3 regions of the Komagataeibacter ossonobensis genome follow, and region 2 is predicted to be linked to each of the others. Evidence: riboswitches for the same ligand, from Rfam matches in the RefSeq annotation. Region 2 holds a riboswitch; each other region holds the start of a gene.

The links. A riboswitch is a leader RNA that binds a small molecule or an ion and turns the genes downstream of it on or off. The one in region 2 is predicted to bind cobalamin.
Region 1: it holds a riboswitch for cobalamin, as region 2 does, so the genes downstream of both, AC1RQ9_RS09290 (carbohydrate porin) here and AC1RQ9_RS16860 (DUF2147 domain-containing protein) in region 2, are expected to answer to the same signal.
Region 3: it holds a riboswitch for cobalamin, as region 2 does, so the genes downstream of both, AC1RQ9_RS07795 (TonB-dependent receptor plug domain-containing protein) here and AC1RQ9_RS16860 (DUF2147 domain-containing protein) in region 2, are expected to answer to the same signal.

The regions. Positions count from the first base shown of each region.
Region 1 is NZ_JBXAYQ010000013.1:6-7,239, reverse strand. It holds gene AC1RQ9_RS09315 (TonB-dependent receptor) at 1-872, opposite strand, end outside; gene phoU (phosphate signaling complex protein PhoU) at 1,046-1,750, shown strand; gene AC1RQ9_RS09305 (response regulator) at 1,756-2,484, shown strand; gene AC1RQ9_RS09300 (peptide deformylase) at 2,633-3,136, opposite strand; gene AC1RQ9_RS09295 (hypothetical protein) at 3,160-3,792, opposite strand; gene AC1RQ9_RS09290 (carbohydrate porin) at 4,053-5,690, opposite strand; cobalamin riboswitch at 5,835-6,060, opposite strand; gene AC1RQ9_RS09285 (ribokinase) at 6,080-7,027, opposite strand; partial or broken gene AC1RQ9_RS09280 (hypothetical protein) at 7,045-7,234, shown strand, end outside.
Region 2 is NZ_JBXAYQ010000053.1:5,101-9,591, reverse strand. It holds gene AC1RQ9_RS16870 (uroporphyrinogen decarboxylase/cobalamine-independent methonine synthase family protein) at 1-998, shown strand, start outside; gene AC1RQ9_RS16865 (aromatic ring-hydroxylating oxygenase subunit alpha) at 1,006-2,094, shown strand; gene AC1RQ9_RS16860 (DUF2147 domain-containing protein) at 2,165-2,638, opposite strand; cobalamin riboswitch at 3,025-3,259, opposite strand; gene AC1RQ9_RS16855 (hypothetical protein) at 3,453-3,938, opposite strand; gene AC1RQ9_RS16850 (hypothetical protein) at 3,919-4,434, opposite strand.
Region 3 is NZ_JBXAYQ010000009.1:21,391-28,624, reverse strand. It holds gene AC1RQ9_RS07820 (helix-turn-helix domain-containing protein) at 1-1,101, opposite strand, end outside; gene AC1RQ9_RS07815 (AMP-binding protein) at 1,368-2,294, shown strand; gene AC1RQ9_RS07810 (hypothetical protein) at 2,717-2,956, opposite strand; gene AC1RQ9_RS07805 (hypothetical protein) at 3,495-3,908, shown strand; gene AC1RQ9_RS07800 (neutral/alkaline non-lysosomal ceramidase N-terminal domain-containing protein) at 3,985-5,379, shown strand; cobalamin riboswitch at 5,437-5,654, shown strand; gene AC1RQ9_RS07795 (TonB-dependent receptor plug domain-containing protein) at 5,774-7,234, shown strand, end outside.

The DNA of each region.
Region 1 (7,234 bases), on a different contig from region 2:
TAGCTGGCGACCATCGTATTCCATGTCCCGATCAGGGAGACCCGGTTGCCCGCCCCCCATTCGCGCAGGAATTTGAAATCGATGTGCTGGCGTTCATCATGGCCCGGCCCGCGCCAGTTATCGGTATAGCCATGGGAATAGGACACGAAGCCGCGCAGGCCGGTATGCCCGATCTGCCCGGTTTCCAGCCGCAAAAACTGCCGGTTGGTGTTGTATGACCCGTACGAGACATCCGCATAGCCCCCGGCCTTCATGGCGGGATCGCGAAAGGACATGTCCATCAGTCCCCCCGCCGCGTTCAGGACGGGGGCATCAAGGTCGGCCGATCCCTGCTGCAGGGAGACACTCTGGTAATTTTCCGTATCCGCGAACTGCCCCGGATAGCCGTTGTAATAGGCGATATCATTAAGCGGCATGCCCTCCAGGATGTAACCAAGCGAATCCCCACTCAGTCCCCGCACCGTGATGTTGGTCTGGGGCGAAAACCCCAGCGCGTCGGAGGAGGAGACATTGGCCCCAGGCAGCAGGCTGACCATGTCGAACGCCGTCGCACTGGGCGCCTGCTTGCGCATGAAATCGGTGCCGATGGTGCTGACGGATTTCGGCGCGTCTTCCACCCGGATCAGGCCGCCGCCGGGCTGGGTGCCCACCACGTGCTGGCTGGTCACGGTCATGGTTTCCGTGGGTACTGCGGGAAGATGCGCGGGCGTGGTGGTCCGTGTCGTGGCGGGTGTTGTGGCAGGCGTGTTGTCATTCCCCGACGCCATGCCCGGCCCCATGCCCAGCATCGTGCCCAGTGCTACGGTCAGCATCCGCCGGCAGGAAACGGGGGCCGGATCAGGCAGGATTGGGGGGCGAGGGGCACGGGGCATGGAACGTTCCTGAAGAAATCTTTTTATTTCATTATTTTGGGCCATCCCCATGGGGTATGACATCGTCTTGAACAAATTCGGGACGGATATATTATATCCGTGTGACGTATCATACGCCCTGTTATCGGGCATATCCCGTATAATTGTGCGGGCAGGCAGGAAGGTTCTCGCGGGTGGGACAGGAATCGGCACATATCGTCAGCAGTTATGAACAGGAACTGGAACAGCTTCGTTCCATGATGGCGCGGATGGGCGGACTGGTTGAACAGCAGACATCGCAGGCTGTCGCCGCCATTGCCGACCGTGATGAAAACGCCGCCGGTGTCGCAGCCGATCTCGATCCGCAGGTCGATAAGCTGGAACGCGATGTGGAGGCGATGGTCATCCGCATCCTTGCCCTGCGTTCCCCCGTGGCGGGCGACCTGCGTGAAGTGGTCTCCGCACTCAAGATCACGGGTGATATGGAACGCATTGGTGACTGCGCCGCTTCCATCGCGCGCCGGTCGCTGCGTACGGAACTGGTGACGGCGCGCATCTCGCTCAGCGGCCTGCGTGGCATGGGGCGGCTGGTGCAGGACAACCTGCGCCGCGCGATCGACGCCATGAGCCAGCGCAACGCTGATCTGGCCCGTGAAGTCTGGCAGTCCGACACGGCGGTGGACGAACTGTATAACGCCATGTTCCGCGAACTGGTTACCTACATGATGGAAGATCCGCGCAATATCGGGCCGTGCACGCACCTGCTGTTCATCGCCAAGAACCTTGAACGGATTGGCGACCATGCCACCAATATCGCCGAACGCGTCTATTACACCGCGACGGGTGAGATCCTGCCGGTTGTCCGTCCCCGTGGCGGGTTTTCAGGACAGGGGGGTTAACGTCCTTGCTTGAAGATCGCCCGCTGCGCATCCTTGTCGCAGAAGATGACCCTGCCCTGTCGGTCATGCTGTCTTACAACCTTGAGGCGGCAGGCCACCTTGTCATGCCGGTGGATAACGGTCTGGACGCCCTGCGTGAGGTGAGCGAGTGGAAGCCCGACCTTGTCCTGCTGGACTGGATGATGCCGGGCCTGTCCGGGGTTGACCTGTGCCGCAGGCTGCGCATGGCAACAGCCACGCGGTACCTGCCGATCATCATGCTGACCGCGCGCGGCGAGGAACAGGATTCCGTCCACGCGCTGGATACCGGGGCGGATGATTATCTGGTCAAGCCGTGCGGAATGGATGTGCTACATGCGCGCGTACGCGCCGTCATGCGGCGTAGCGCGGGGCGGGCGGCCGCCCCTGCGGCGGCACAGGCCGAGGACGTGCTGACCTTTGCCGACATAACGCTGGATCATGCCGGGCGCAGGGTCAGCCGTGCGGGGACACCGCTTGCCCTTGGGCCGACGGAATACCGTATCCTGCTGCACCTGCTGCGCAATCCGCGCCGGGTGTTTTCGCGCGCCGAAATACTGGCTGCCGCGTGGGATGACCGTATCCATGTGGAAGAACGTACGGTGGATGTCCACATCCGCAGGCTGCGCCTTGCGCTGAACGCCACGGGTGGGGCGGACCTGATCCGCACCGTGCGTTCCAGTGGTTATATGTTGGATGATGGCAAGGTGGCCTGACGGGCCGCCATTGATAAGAGACTGTTTGAAAACAACCAATTGATAAAAAACAATAAAAGTTTTTGGGTGCTGCCTTTTTTCAAAAAGGCGGCGTTCTTTTGAAGCTTTTGCAAAAAGCTTCACCAAAAACTTTCTATGATTTTTTAAGTTATCTGCTGTCGCGTCCCAGCTTGGCATAACGCTTCAACGCCCGTTCGCGCCGCAGGCGTGACAGGCGTTTCAGCCAGAAAATGCCGTTGATCTGGTCGATTTCATGTTGCAGGCAGGTGGCCAGCAGGCCATCGGCGTCCTCTTCCACATCCTGACCGTCAGCGCGGGTATGGCGCACCTTTACCCGTGCGGGACGGGTGACGGGCGCGTGGATGCCGGGCATGGACACGCTACCTTCTTCCTGTGTGGATGTTTCCGCCGACTGCCAGATGATTTCGGGATTGGCATAGACATGCGGCCCATCCCCATCCGGCAGGTCAATCACCACCAGCCGTTGCGCAATGCCCACATGACACGCGGTGATCCCGATTCCCGGGGCCGCATGCATGGTCTCCAGCAGGTCGCGCGCCAGTTGCGCGGTTGCGGGTGCAGTCGCATCAACAGCTTCCGCCACCTGTTCCAGACAGGGATGGGGAAAGCGGACAATCGGCAGGATGGCCATGCAGGCTGGGTTCCGCTTTGCGATCAGTACAGGAAGGGACCGTTATCGTCCGCGTTCAGGTTGGTATAATACGGGATGTAGAAGTTCATGCCGAACGGGCTGTAGGTATGGTCCACGCCTGATACGGGACGCAGTGGCTTGACGTCATGGTCCGCCAGGCAGTCATACAGTGTCTCGCGCAGGTGTTCGGTGTCCTTGTCCGATTTCTGCGTGCCGTAGAACAGGTCATGCGCATAGGGTTTGCATGCCTGTGGCGTGTGTTCGTAATAGTCCGCGTACCGGTTCTGCTTGTTTTTTTCTATGTCCGCATCCGATATCCACTGGTGGCTGGCCGCACTGGTGCCCCAGATTTCCTTCCATCCCGTGCGCATGTGCGGCAGGCGGGCAACGGCGATGCCATCCTGCCGCGTGCCATCCTTGCGCACCAGACTGCCGTGGCAGGCCATGACCTGTATATGGTCGTTATAGATCGCGCTCTTGATCGTCCCGCCTTCGAAACCGACGGCCGAGGATGCATTGGGCGCGCCCTGGTTGGCAATGGCGACCACTGCGGATTCAACAGCAGGCTGCTGGCAGTAATTTACCATGGGACGGGGGGCGTGCTGCGCGCAGGCGGCCATACCAAGCGGAAGACATAAAGCAACAAGACGGCGCAACGGTTTTTTCCTTTTGCAATGCGGCACGGGATCCGGCCATGTGCCTATGTATTCAGGCGTATAGAAGGGGCCCGTTCCTCACAACAATGTAAATTTTCAATTCCGCCCTGTGCTTTTGTCTCCTCTTGTCCTTCCCGTAGCGGGAACGCGCGGATTATGGGCCGCGCATGCGAATAGCAGCAGTACCACTACCAGCAGGACGGGCGTCGTGCCCGGCCCGTGGCATGGCGTATCCGCATCGGCCGGAATATGCCCGCCCATCAGAATGTAATATTGCTGTGCAGGCCGAAGATCGCCTCATCGCCGGTGCGGCGGTAGGGGAAGGACGGGTCGGCGCCGCCGCCCGCGGGGTGCCAGACGTACTGGAAATCGGGCTGCATCACCAGCCACGGCGTGACCTGCGCCTGATAGGTCAGTTCAAGGTGGTTTTCATTGCCCTGCACCAGCGAATGGCTGTCGCGGTCAAACTGGCGCTGCCCCGAACTGGCGCGGCCAATGCCCCAGCCCAGGCCGATCGTGTCGTTGTCACGCCCCCTGAACGGGGCCTTCAGGTTCAGGCCCGCGTCGATGGCGAAGCTGATCATGTTGCGGTCGCCCCCATTACCCGTGGCGCGCACGAATACACCCAGCGAGCGCGGTGATGTCAGCGAGGGCCGCCAGATCATCTGGTCGATGATGCCATAGACCATCCAGTTGCCCCGGTCCCATCGCGGGGTCAGGTCGGCCTGTGTGGCACTGGCATTCAGCGTGGCCGCCCCCAGTGAACCGCCACGCTGGTTGTAGCGGTAGTCGGCGAACTTCGCGGTATCGTAATAGCCACCCAGCTTGTACACCCCCGGCAGGCCGGGGTTCCTGGTCACGTTGGACATGTCGGCAGGCTGGGGGTTGAGCGCGTATTGCAGTTCGGTGATCAGCAGCGCGCCGGTGCCCATGTTGAAATTCGTGCCGTTGGCGCCGTCATAGGTCTGGCTGGTGGGATCGGAACTGAAGCCGCTGTTCGATCCGGTGGCCTGCTGGATGGGCAGGGAGTTGTAGCGGTTGCCCGGCGGGTTGTCGTCGGCGGCTGCGAACATGAAGGTGAATTTCTCGCTGGGGCGGTAGCGGATGCGGATGGCGGGCGAGGACAGCGGCCATGACGGCCCGCCACCATACAAATTGACCGAAGGGGCCATGGGCCAGCCGAAATTGGCGTTCAGGTAAAGCGATGCGTAATCACTGACCAGGAATTCGGTATCCAGGTCCTGTTGCCCGATCTTCACGTCCAGCTTTCCCTTGAGGAAGGACTGCTGGTACCACAGTTCGAACAGGCGGGTGGAGCGGTCGGCCTCGAACCCGCTGATGGGGTTGAAGTTGTTCAGGTGATCCTGCGAGATCGAGCGCCCGCGCGTCTGCAGCGCGCTGACATTGAACAGCCCGCCCTTCAGCCCGAACAGCTTTTCGGTATCGATGGTCAGCGTCGGCATGGTGACGCCGTCATAGGCGGGGCCTGTGCCCGAACCCTGACCGTCGCCATTGGTGCTGGGCGTGCCGCCGGTGCCGTTGCCCCAGACCTCATCGACTTCCTGGATGTCGAAGGTGATGCCGTGTCTGTACAGCCACGGCCGCGCGCCCCACATGTTGCCCAGCAGGTTGCCGCTGGTGTCCAGCCTGTCCTCGCCGCCCGCGGCGACCGCGGCCTGTTCTTCCGTATCGGCCTGCGCGCGTTCGGAATCCCGCACCGTGGCCGGGTCGATCTGCTGGATCAACGGGGTGGAATTGCCCAGGCGGGCGCGATCCTGCGCGATCTGTGTCTGGGCCTGCGCATGGATGCTGATGCCTGTGATGCCGATCAGGCTGCAGGAGAGGAGAAGGGTACGCGTGCAGCCATGGCGTGCTGCAGGGGTGAAAAGGATTTTCATGAAAAACATCCCGTCAGGATGGGTCCGGCCATGAGGGTCCGGAAAAAGCGGCCCGTTGTAACGGGTTGCTGCTGGCGTGGGGGGACGGGATGTCAGCTGGTCTTGTACATGTCTCGTGTCCATCTCCGGTCAGCCCGCCCGGCGATATTGTTAAGGACAACGGCAGGTCTCCTGGCTTACGGGTCACTGCATTCCATCTCCCTTCCCGGCCGGGGCCAGTGGGTGCCGTGTGACGGCGCCAGATGAAGCACTCTCCGTTTACAGTTGCGGGTACAGCTGCCGACTTTACCCCCGGATGTGGCATCCCGCCGGGGTTTACGACATTCCCTTTTTCACCCGTTTGCACGGGACCGCTGACTTGTAATCCGGACTATAGCGTTTACAGTCCATTAGACAAGGTCGGCCGGGGGGTGCTGGTCCAGCAGGGCTGCGACTTCCCCCATGTCCGGTGCGGCCTGTGCAGCACCGGGGCGGGTGGTGGCCAATGCGCCGCAGGCAGCGGCAAAGCGCACGGCTTCCCCAATTGCCGCCCCGCGCGCCAGCGCGCAGGCCAGTCCTGCATTGAAACAGTCCCCTGCCGCCACCGTATCAACCGCCCGGACACGGAAGGGTGGGACGAACCCCTGCCCATCCGGTGCGGAATACGCCACGCCGCGATGCCCCAGCTTGATGATGGCCGTGCGTGTGCCGCGTGCGTGCAGGATGCGGGCCGCCTGCAGGGCAGTTGCTTCATCAGTGGGTTCGATACCCGTCAGGTCACGGGTCTCGCGTTCATTGGGGGTCAGGATATCCGTCAGCGCGTACAGATCTTCCGGCAGGCCATCCACGGGAACCGGTGCGGGGTCCAGCATGACCGGAATGGCGCGTGCGCGGGCCAGTCGGGCAATTGCCAGCACCAGTGCAGGGGGCATTTCCATCTGCATCATCACCAATGTTGCGTGATCCAGAACAGGGGCGAGAAGGGACGTGGCCTCTGCCCCGTGGCGCATGTTCGCCCCGCCATCGACAAGGATCTGGTTTTCGCCTGCGTGGTCGATGGTGATGAAGGCCCGGCCGGTGTCCGCCGCCGGGTCTTCCATAAGCCAGCGTGTATCGACACCTGCCTGTTCCAGCGTGGTGCGCGCCATATCCGCCAGCATGTCCTTGCCCGTCCAGCCCGCCAGCGCCACGTCCTGCTCCAGCTTCGCCACCGCGATCGCCTGATTGGCCCCCTTGCCGCCCAGCCCGGTAGTGGAGGAATGGACATGCAGCGTTTCACCCGGTCGCGCAAAACGGGCGACATGCACGACAAAATCGATATTGGTGCTGCCAATGACGGCAATATGGGGTGTAGGCATGGAGGAGACCTCGGGCAGTGAAAATGGGCACGCAAGGTGCATTTTACCACTCCGCCCCGCAATCATACAGGCACCCGGTCCTGAAGGTCATGGCTCATCATAAAGAAGTTTTTGGTGAAGCTCATTTCAAAAAGCTTCAAGGAACGCCGCCTTTTGGGGCCTGTTGGGAATTAACGCGAATTGATGATTGCGGCGGTGAGATAAATC
Region 2 (4,491 bases):
ATACCGCCAGACTGCTTACGGCGACACTTGGTTTTCCCGATGCTGATGAGATGCGTGGGGTGCGATGCCAGCACGCGGCAGGCATTTCCCATATCGCTACGGCCAATAGCCCATGGCGGGACAGAGTCGTGCAGACTGCCCGCATGTTTGGCGTGGGCACCGACAATACAGTCACAGCCTGTGATCCGATGCACGGCAATTACAGAAAGCCCATCCTCAGACCGGGGCAGGCGTTCCATCTTGCGCGCAACTGGCCCCGCGACGCATTTCTTGCAGCGGAACAACTGGGTATCAGCACCCGGCCTGTTCTGCTGGGGCCGGTCAGTTTCCTTGCGTTATGCGGCATGACAAAGGGAGACAGTGTCGGCCAGGGACTGATGCGCCTGCTACCCGCCTATATTGAATGCTTCGAACAACTGAACAACGCGGGATGCTTCTGGATCCAGATTGATGAGCCAATCCTTGCCCATCCTGGCCTGCCCGCAGCCACGCTGACCCATATGGACGTTGCTTGGCATGTCCTCAGTGAAGCATCAAGGGCCACGTCACTTGTTCTGGTCGGGGGCGGCGGGGGCTTCGGGCGACATCTTCCTTTTGTGCTGCAGCTACCTTTTGGCGGCCTGCATGTGGACGTTGTGCATGGCTATCGCGATTTCCCGTATGTCCTGCAGCATTTCCCGGCGTATCGCTGGCTCTCGCTGGGGCTGGTCGATAGCTGCAGCGCGGCGCCTACCCACATCGGCATGGCGCACGGCATCGTGGAACAGACGCTGCGTTCGCATCGGCCGGATCGTCTCATGATCGCGCCATCGGGTGCGTTAAGTGACAGCAATGCCCTGACCGATCCGGACATTACGAACGTCCTGCCGCAAAAAATGTCCGAAATCGTGGCCGTGGCCAGCCGACGCACGATAGCACGTCGCAGCGCATCCATCCGCGACTTTTGCGAAAATGATATCCGTTTTGTCCCATGCGCTGATAACAGCGTGAGACATTGAAAATATCATGACAGGAAATACATCGGAAGCAGCCATCCCGGATGGGGCTGCTTCGCCACATCCGGATATCCGTCGTGTCCGCAGCAATCCGGATTTCTGGTATCCGGTTGCATGGTCGCGTGAACTTCGTCGGGGCAGGACAATTGGCGTACGGTACGCGGGGCAACCCATCGTGGTGGTCAGGCCCGAGGCCGGGGCCATCTTTGCGCTGGATGATGTTTGCCCCCACCGGCAGTTACCACTCAGCAAGGGAGAAGTGTGTGGAGATTTCATTCGCTGTGCATACCATGGACTGAAATACAGTCGGCGTGGCCAGTGTTTTTCCCCCGGCATGAAGCTGGAAAATGAACCGCCACGACTGCGGACATGGGCATGCCGGGAGAAGGATGGCCTCATCTTTGTGTTCATGGGGGATCTGGAAAAATCCGATAGCATTGCGCTGCCGGACTTTCCGCGTGTCCGTGACCCCCATTACCGTACCCGCCGGTTTGGAAAAGTCGTGCAATGTCACTACAGCTTCATGCATGAAAACCTGATGGACATGAACCACCAGATCCTGCACAGCCGACTGGTCGGAGGCATGAAACCACGGTTTCTAGGCATGGATCGGGGAGAGGATTTTGTGGAGGCCCGCTATACCTTTGCCCGCACGTCTGGCAGGCAGCCGCTGAGCGAGGCTCTGATTTACGGGCAGCGTCGCAAGGATGGCCGGGATTTTGCCTATCGGGATGTCATGACCATCCGCACGCAGTATCCCTATCAGACATTGCGGATCGAGACGGAGGGGATTGATGAACCGGTCATGGAACTGTGGATTGCATATGTGCCACAGGACCGGGAAGAATTGATCAACCGGGTATTTGGCCTGCTCTCCATACGCAGGTTGAAAATACCATTTTTACTGGATCTGGCGTGGCCGCTGCTGATCGCCTTTACGGAGCGTGTTTTCACAGAAGATCGCGAAATTGTTGAACTGGAGCAGCAGGCCTGGCGGGAGCAGGACGGCGACCGGAATCAGGAGGTCTTTCCAGTTATCATGGCGCTGCGCCAACTGCTTATCCAGAATGGTATGCCGTCCCAGAAAGACGTAGGATAATAAACTGATAGATGCCCATGCCCCGTCTCAAGGCGCATGGGCATCTTCTCCTGACCAGGCACCACGCAGATCAGGTGCTCATTTTGCAGTTCGGGCCGATATGACCGCTATAAGGAAGCCATGTCTGTGTCTGTCCGAACATCGGAATCCCGAGATAGCCCCGTAACTTGAGTTGTCCGGACTGGTTAACCCACATGCGCGCTTGATACACATGATTGGTATTGGGGTCGAGAATGGACCCGTTCCACCGGTCTGGTTGATCCGGATCCGGCACGAAGTCCCGCAGCATGGGCAACCCACATTCCGAACGGCCCGTCTGGTCGCGTGGGATGTCATCACTATAGTTCAGGCCAACCAGCTTTCCACACAGATGGTCGCCACACCGTGTGATCTCGAAAACACCCTTGTGATTTCTGGTGACCCATTGCCCCAGAACGGCGGGCGGAACTGTTGTCGCTGGAGGAACTTGTGCGTGAACAGCAGCCCCTCCAATCATGATACTGAGTATTAGCGAGACACAGGTTGCTTTTTGCGCAATATTCATGATGTGTCTTTCGTCGCTTCGTACATGACTAAAATTATGGGACATCGGCGGATCTATCGGGGAATTCGGATCGAAAAGCGCATGATTGATGCCCCGAGATGCGCGCCATGGGAATGAGCGGCGAGGGTGCTATCTACGCCATGGACGTTTTCCATGATAGCCTTGTCGCGCCTGCTGCCCATTGCTGCACCGGCTTGAAGGGCCCAGTAAGGGTCTTCAGCAACATGCGGGCGTCCCGTGCCGGTTGTCAGAAACGCGCCGGTCCCGCGATGCTGCATCACGATGTTTCCGCCAGAAACAGGAAACATGGGGGGCATTGATCGGCCGCATTGGTCTTCCCATGACGCATGGGAAATCTCCTGCCTTCGGTGCATCCCGCCCGACGACGTGGTTTGCAGACGATGGCAGGTCTCCTGGCTCACGGATCATGGCCAGCCAGTTCATGCCTTCCCATTCCCCAAGGGAAACAGTGGCTCACCCGCAGGTGAACGAACTGGTGGCATACCGCATACAGTTGCGGGAGCAGCCGCTGACTGGCTCCCGGAACAGAATTGTCCAGCCAGAGCGTTACAGCGTTCCCTTTTAACCCGCTCGCGCGGGGCCATCATCAATCAAGGGTCTCATTCCATTATGCGCGAAGTGAGAGGAACGCCCAATTCCTCGAAACGCGATGCCGGCCTGCATGGAACGAAGAGCTTGTTGATGCCAATCAAACTTGTCGCTCCGATCCAATAAGTGTAGGTCACTCAGTGTCTTCATCTTCGAAACACGCGGGCGGGGATACGCGCCCGCGCGTTAGCCACTATGTTGTCAATCAGGCGTTCGGGCTTGATGCGCTATACAAGTGCATGGCGGCGTCACGCGCGCCAATTGTCCATTGCGCGGAAATATAGGCCTGAAGCAAGGCCATGAGCGCCTCGACCCCGTGCGTGTCCGATAAATCGCGGGCTGTATCCACATAGGCGAGAGCTTCTAATAGCAGGGGCGAAAACAGTTCCTCAAGATAGTCGCCCCGCGCCTTCGGCGCAGCGGGTAATCGGCCAGCGGAAGGTACCAGACGTAGGAATGTTTCAAATCCATCCGCACGAATGCGGTCTTCCGGATTGGGGGCAGGGAGTTCAGTCTTGGCTATTGCCTGAATTACATCTTCCCGCAGAGGTGCGGATTCCATAAGGCGGGATACCGAGACAGAACGCTGACGTCGCCGCTGTTGTATGAGAATAAAATCAGGCGAAGGGACGGGAGAGGCCATTTTTCGTTTCACCGGGAATCGGAGCGGATTAACTGGAAAGATCTGCATCGGACAGGCCTTCTTGAGTCAGGATGCGAGCATCCTCGTCACGCCATGCCGCGATCATGTCTGGGTTCTGACTGAGCCATCCAATTCTCTCGGCACAATATACAGGAACTCTGAATTTCTGGCCGCGCTGATTGTTCAGGATTGTTCCTGTCTGGTGCAGGCGCCCGTCTCGTGTCCAGAAAAGACGCTCCTGGTTGGTGATCCCCAGAATCCGTCGAACCTGTCGCGGCGTAAACGGACGAAAAGACAGCGCGGTGATCTGTTTTTCCACCGAGCTGGCAATAGCCTCCAGAGCATCTGTCCTTTCACGCATAATGGCGGCTATAAAGCGGGCGAAAAGCTGTTTTACCTCTGGCAGCCGCAGGCGAAGGGACGAGGATTGATCCAGACAGGCCGCAATAAGCATCCGAATTGCAACAACCGGCTCTGGCTCCGTAATGGTCGCCATTAGGCGCGACGCAATGGAAGGGGGTACCATGCTCATATCTGTGTTCATGGATATTTCTTTTTATCAGAATAAAACGTAGGTACCTGTGTCCTGGGGTCAGGAAAG
Region 3 (7,234 bases), on a different contig from region 2:
GAAAATATTCCATAACGGGCAGGGACCGCCAAAACGGGACTGGGTGAAACGGTTCGCACTGAAGCTTTTGAGGATATTGCCCGCGATATCCGTCTTGAGGAAGTAGAAGGGAACGCCCTCGCTCCCGGGTCGCTGCATGGTGCTCAGCCGTTGGCAGGCCTGTTCGAAACTGACCCCGAAATGGCGCTGTAACTGTTCCAGGTCATGACGTACGTCACGGGCTGTTGCCCGGAAACGGTCATAGGGCAGAAGCAGTGCGCCCGCGAAATAATTGGTCAGATAGACGCGCGCCAGTCCCCGTGCCTCACTTTCACGCAGGCGGGAACGGCGGATCGTGCGGGCAAACACCCCTTGGTGTTCAAGCTGCCCCAGCGCCTGCGCCATCCAGAACGTGCTGCTTTCCGATGGGATGATGCGTGACAGGAACAGGGTGCGGTGCCGCCGGTCCATGCGCCACATCAGGCCCTTCTGCCCCAGGGCAAGGTCGATTTCGGTGCGGATGCCATGCTGGTCCAGAAGGTAGCGGGTCAGCTGTTCGCCCGGATTGCCCTCATCCAGCCGCATCCGCTCGGCCTGCCGTTCGGCCGTGCGGTCCACTTCATCAAAATAGTTGCGCTGGGCCTGTACCCAGTCATTGACGGCTTCGTAGGGTTCCACCCGGTCTGGCGCATCCCGCGCCCCGCCCTGTTGCGGCCGGTCGGGGCCGATCAGGGGGGCGGCTGTATGTTCCTGCCGCAAAAGATAGGCACGATAGAGCCGGATGAACTGCGCGCACAGATCGGGTGCGACGCGCATGGCGGCCTGAATGCTGTCCAGCCTTACGGCATCGGTATCGAATACCGGGTCGGCCATTATTTCACGTAATGTCTGTATGCCGCGCGTTTCTTCAGTATCGCTGAAATAATCCACGCCAACGGAAAAAACCTTGCACAGCGCATCAAGCAGGGTCAGCGGCAGGGGGCGGGTGTCGTGTTCGATCTGGTTCAGGTAACTGGCGGATATATCCAGCTTCCGGGCCAGTGCGCTCTGTGTCATGCCGATACGGGTGCGCTGGTGGCGGATGCGCGATCCGGTAAAGGTCTTGGTGGCGGGTTTTTTCATCTTTGCAATCTTTGCAATCCGCTTCGTGGTGTTCACTCTTTTAAACGGCAAAACGTCTTCCGTTTGCAACCGGGATTTGTCACAGTCCCCATCAACAAAAACAAGAGCCGTAAAGACGAACGCCAGGGTTGGGCAAGAATAAACATAATAACTGCCGTTTCAGGCACCCGATACCCCGGACCGATTCACGTGCAACACCGCCGTTGATTGACTGCAGCCCCCTGCATGGCGCTTCGCGCTGGCACTGAACGCCAAGGAACACGACCATGACCCATATGATGCATGATGACGTTTCCATTCTGTCGACCCCTGCCATGGGGCGGGCATTTCCGCAAATGGCGGCCCATGCGGTCCTTCAGGACATGCCGCTGTCGCCTGTACATGGACAGCGCATGCTGAACATTTCCGCCCTGTGTGTGGACCGCCATTTGGGGGACCATGCGGACGGACCGGCCATATCCCGGCAGGGAGCCGACGCGCAACCCGTATCCTATCGTGACCTGCATGAACGCGTTTGCCGCCTTGCCAATGCCCTGACGGACCAGGGGGTACAGCGTGGCGACAGGGTGGCGATCCATCTGCCCCTGATGGTGGAAAGCGTGGTGGCCGTTCTGGCATGCATCCGCATCGGTGCGGTGCATGTCGTGCTGCCACCCGCGCTGGGTGCGCCAGCGCTGAGCGAACGGCTGGCTGATTGCGGTGCGGTTGCCGTGCTGACAGCGGATGGAACCGGCGACAATACCGGCAGCCGCCCCCTGAAGGCCACGCTGGACAAAGCATTGAACGGGGCTGGATCCCGTAGCCAGGTCAGGCTGGTGCTGGTCGTCACGGCAGGGAATGCGGAAATCATGATGAAGCCGGGACGTGACCATCGCCATGATGCCGTCGTGGACTGGTACGAACCTGATTACCCGCCCGACACCATGTATGAAGATGACCCGCTGTTCCTGCTCTATCCCGCGGGCAGGACAGGCCGATGCCACGGCGTGACGTATACAGCAGGGGAGTATGGCCGTCTGACGTCCTATACAATGGGCATGCTGTCACCATCGGGCGACGCGGACATTCCCGGCATCCTGCTTGCAATGGCATGGAATACGGGACAGACCGCCCTGATCGTGGGGGTGCTGGCAAAAGGGGAGACCCTTACAATTCATGGGCATGCCCGTAAGGCTGCGACATTGGATACCTGATGGTGCCGGCAGGGCAGGGAAGCCTGTCCTGTCGGAAACGCAATATCTGCCAATAAAAGAATGGGAATGACCATGATGGAAAGGCTGCTTTAGAACAAATAAATGATAAAATAATAAAAGTTTTGGGGCTGTCATAGGTAAGGAGATTAAGTGAGGTCTCCGACCGTGATGTTAGCCCATTGAGCGAGGGTTTGCAGGCGTTTGCTGAGTGAGCGGTGATTGAAACGCCACTCACACTCGGCAGGGAAGAGATGGAAATCCTGCCGGAGAATTCCATTGGGCGCTGGCAGCGCAGGATTTCATCAAGGCACAGTTCAAGCGTATCCTGTGCCCTGATGCAGTATTCATTTGCAGTAACCACAGGTAAAGCCCGCCATAATACCGGGTGTGGGCATGTTTTCGATCAGGCAGCGTTTTTTATGTCAATGCGCGTTTTTATAAAGGGTCCTTGAAAAACCGGTCTGTATGGCATCATGCGGATCATGATAACGTTCTTGATGAAGGTTTTCCTGTTTGCCCCCATGGGTTTCAGCGATGCATCGCATGGCGCGCCGTAAAAAAACCGGTTGGGAAAATGCCAGGATGATACCGGGAAATGAAACGGTTATATGACGTCCTGCAGGAACGACACGCCTTGCAGGCGTCTTGGTGCTGAAAGCCATGACGGATTACATGGACAGTCCTGCCGGACCCGCAGCGGCCATTCACATGCGGTATGTTGTGGCCCAGCAGAAAATACGGTGTCCTGTCCTGCATTCCCTCTGGCCCATGCAGCGGATCCGGCGGCAGGATCTCCCGATGCGGACAGGAAATGGGGAATGGCCATTTTCCGCCATATGGGCTGACTACGTGCAGGCCTGCGGCCAACGACCATGGTGGCGCTGGCGATCAGGCAGGCCGGAAATAGGGATTGCCCTGAACTGACAGGTCAGGATGTTAGGAAATATTTCCCATAATCATGCCGAGTATTCGTTCTTTTTTTGCCGGCGATTGCGTCGTGATCTGTAAATGTCTGGATGCAGATTCCTACATTCCTGAATATACAACGAATATATGGAATATTTCCCGGTATGGTTACGGTATCGTAATTAATGTTATCCGGCTGCTGGCCTGTCTGATACTGTTTATTACATCATGCAATCTTACATTCCTGATCATGCGGCATAATATATTAAAGGTCGAATTAAAGGATATCATATTATGAAGCGTTCAATTCTTTTCGCACTGGCACTTGGCGCCTCCCTCCCGCTGGCAGCACATGCGCAGTCCGGTGACTGGAACCAGGGCGGTGAACAGGGCGAACATGGTGGTCGTGGTGGTCACGGTCATCATGGTGGTCGCCATGGCGGCGGCGAAGGCAACCGTGGCGGCCAGGGTGGCGATTTCCAGGGTGGTGGCGACCAGAACGGCGGCCAGGGTAATGAACGTGGCGGCGAAGGTCGTGGCGACCGGAACGGCGGCTTTGGTGGACAGGGTAACCGCGGTGGCGACAACCAGAATGGTGGCTGGGGCGAGCACGGCGGCGGCCGCGGTGGCGACAACCAGAATGGTGGCCGGGGTGAGCATGGCGGTGACCGCAACGGTGGCTGGAACCAGAACAACGGCTCCAACTGATCCACTTGCTACCCGAAAGGCCCGGCATATTGCCGGGCCTTTTTTTGTTACAGATGGGCACACTGATATCGTGCCCATGAAACGCAATGAAAAAGGGGACCAGGTCGTGCCATCAAGACGGGATTTCATGGCGGCCATGGGCCTTGGCGCCCTTGTGGCGCTGGGCGCGGGACCGGTACGTGCCGCCACGACCGGAAAGCCGGCGTTTCGTGCGGGCAGCGGGCGGGCCGATATCGTTTTTCCGCCCGGGCAGTTTCCCATTGATGGCTTTACCGGACAGCACGACCCGCTGGCCGTGCGCATCGTGTTGCTGGAAGACGGGACAATCCGGCTCGCCATTGTCGTGGTGGACCTGACATCCATTTTCGGTGATCTGATCACCGCGATCAAGGCCATCGTGACGGATGTTGCGGGTATTGCCGCCCCCAACATCATTGTCAGCGCCAGCCACACCTTTTCCGCGCCGCACATATTCGCGGCAGCGCAGACGCCGCCGGGCACGGATATACAGGCCAATGCCGCCGCATGGCAGGCGGTCATCCAGTCGGCACGGCAGGCCACGACGCGCGCCCATGCATCCATGCAGCCTGCACGTGTGGGTGCGGACGTGGGGACAAGCCGGGTCAGCGTGAACCGTGACGTGCAAACCCCATATGGCTGGTGGCTGGGCGCGGATGACGCGGGTGATACGGACCCGACCGTAAGCGTGCTGCGCATTGACCGGCTGGATGGCAGGCCGCTGGCGGTCATGATGAATTTTGCCGTGCAGTCCTCGGTCATGGATGGATCGGTCACCAGCACGGGCGGCAGGCTCATGACGGCGGACCTTGCCGGTGCGGCCATGCGATATGTCGAGGCACGGTACGGTCCCGACACGGCCGCCCTGTTCATGGTCGGGGCGGCGGGCGATCAGGCACCCTATCTTCAGGCGAACCGCCCCGTCGTCAATGCGGGCGGCAGGGCGGGCCGGATGGATATTCACGATGCCGGGTTCGCGATTGTTGACCTTCTGGGCGCACGCCTTGGCGCACAGGTCGTGGATGTGGCGGGGAAGATCCGGGCTACCGATATGCCGACACTCGACATCCGGCGTGAAAGCATACAGGTGGCGTCACAGGCGTTCTCGCCACGCACGGGCCGCGCCACGGGGCCGGTCACCACTTTTTCCTATACTGCCGGGCCACCGGTTTCGCTGCCTGTCGTGCTGGTCCGTATCGGTGACCTGGCGCTGGTGGGCGTGCAACCGGAACTGGCCGCAGCCCTTGGTGCCCGGATCCGCGCGCATTCGCCCTTTGCGCATACCATGGTGGCGACGATGGTTGATGGCGGGGCCAAATACATGCCCGATGTGCGCAGCTACGACCGCCATACCTACGAAGCGCGCAGTTCCCCCTTTGCCAGGGGGGCGGGGGAAGATGCCTGTGCCCGGATCGCGGCATTGCTGCAGCAGGCCCGGGCCGCCGCCCGCTAACGGCTGCCAGCGGACGTCGGGCGCGGGACCGTCCGGGTTGACACGGCCGCCCCGCACGATCAGAACCATGCCGACGGTTCCCCCTGCGGGGGGATGAAAAGGGAACGGGGTGCGGATTGCGATCCAATGCCCCGGCTGTCCCCGCAACTGTAAGCGGTCTGTCCTTGCATTACCGGATATCATGGTCCGGGCCACTGGAAACTGCGGTTTTCCGGGAAGGCTGTGCAGGATGTCACGCCGTGAGCCAGGAGACCTGCCGTCATGATGGTTGCGACCGGGAACTGTCGGGCGGGGTGTCCCGGCGGTGTGGCGTTACGGGTTTCCCTACGGATTGGAAACCGTGTGGCGGCACGCTCTCGTGGCAACGATGATGTGACCGCGAGACCTTAGTCCGATGACCCTTTTCCGTAATCTGCTGATTGCTTCCACCACATTGATGACAATGGGGGCGGCGGTAGCGCATGCTGATACCCCTGCCGGGCAGGACACAGCACAAAGGCAGCCTGCCAAGCAGTATGGGGTCAGGAACCAGAAAGCGAAAGCCGTTGTTTCACCCGGCGATACAGGCCTGCCTGAACTGATCAGCGTCAGTGCCGCCCGCCGGCCCACGGCGGCCGATGATATCGGCACCAGCATGACCATCATTACCGAACAGCAGATCCAGACCCAGCAGCGGCGCGGCCTGAGCGATATCCTTGCGCGCCAGCCGGGCCTGAACGTGGTGCAGACGGGTGGGGCGGGCGGCACGTCATCCATTTTCATGCGGGGCAATAACGCCAACGAGGTCAAGGTCCGCCTTGACGGGATGGACATAAACGACGGCAGTTCCTCGACCGGCATGTTTGATGCCGGGACATTCGTGACCGACGGCATGGGACGGATCGAAATCCTGCGCGGCCCGCAGAGCGGCCTGTACGGCGCGGACGCCATGGCAGGGGTCATCGACATCACCACGGCACAGGGGCAGGGACGCTTCAGGCCGTTCGTCCGGATCGAAGGCGGTGGCTACGGCACGTTCAACCAGACATTCGGTGCGCGGGGCAGCAAAGGGCGTTTTCATTACAATGTTGAATTCTCCCACTACCGCATGGACGGGTTCCATAACATTCCGTCCTATATCGAACGCCATTATGGCGCGGACCAGCAGCAGCGCCATGAAGGCAACCGCAATGACAACCGTGGCGTCAATATCCGGCTGGGTTATGATGTCACCCGCAATTTCGACCTGGGGCTTACGGCGCGGCTGATACAGGACAACAATCATTCCTATTCGGTGTATGACCTGCAAAGCGAAAATCTGTACGGTGACAGGGGTGTGCGCGAACAGACCACCCAGAACGCGGCCATCGTGCGCGGCACGGCGCATCTGGTGTCCTTCCACGGCCTGTTCGATCAGGTGCTTGGCCTTGGTTACATGACCAACCGTAATCGCTGGACGGAAACGGGCACAAGCTATGGCAGCCCGCTCAATCCCGACCCTGACTATTACCGTTCCAGCCGGCTGAAGGTGGACTGGCACGGCACGTTCAATTTCCGGCAGTATGGTCAGTTGCTGGTCGGGGCCGAACATTTCCATGACATGTTCAACACCAGCCATACAGCCGCCGATATCTGGGACAGTGGGTACAATACCACTGCCAGCATGGATACGACCGCGGGTTACGGGCAGTATCAGGGCAACTGGCGCCATATCCTGTACGGCGCGGCCAATATCCGTTATGACGCCAATTCGCGTTATGGCAACCACGTGACATGGCGCGTGGCGCCCGCGATCCATGTGCCGGGCACGGGGACCATCATCAAGGCCAGCGCCGGTTCGGGCTTCCATGGCCCGTCGCTGTACCAGCTGTTCGCA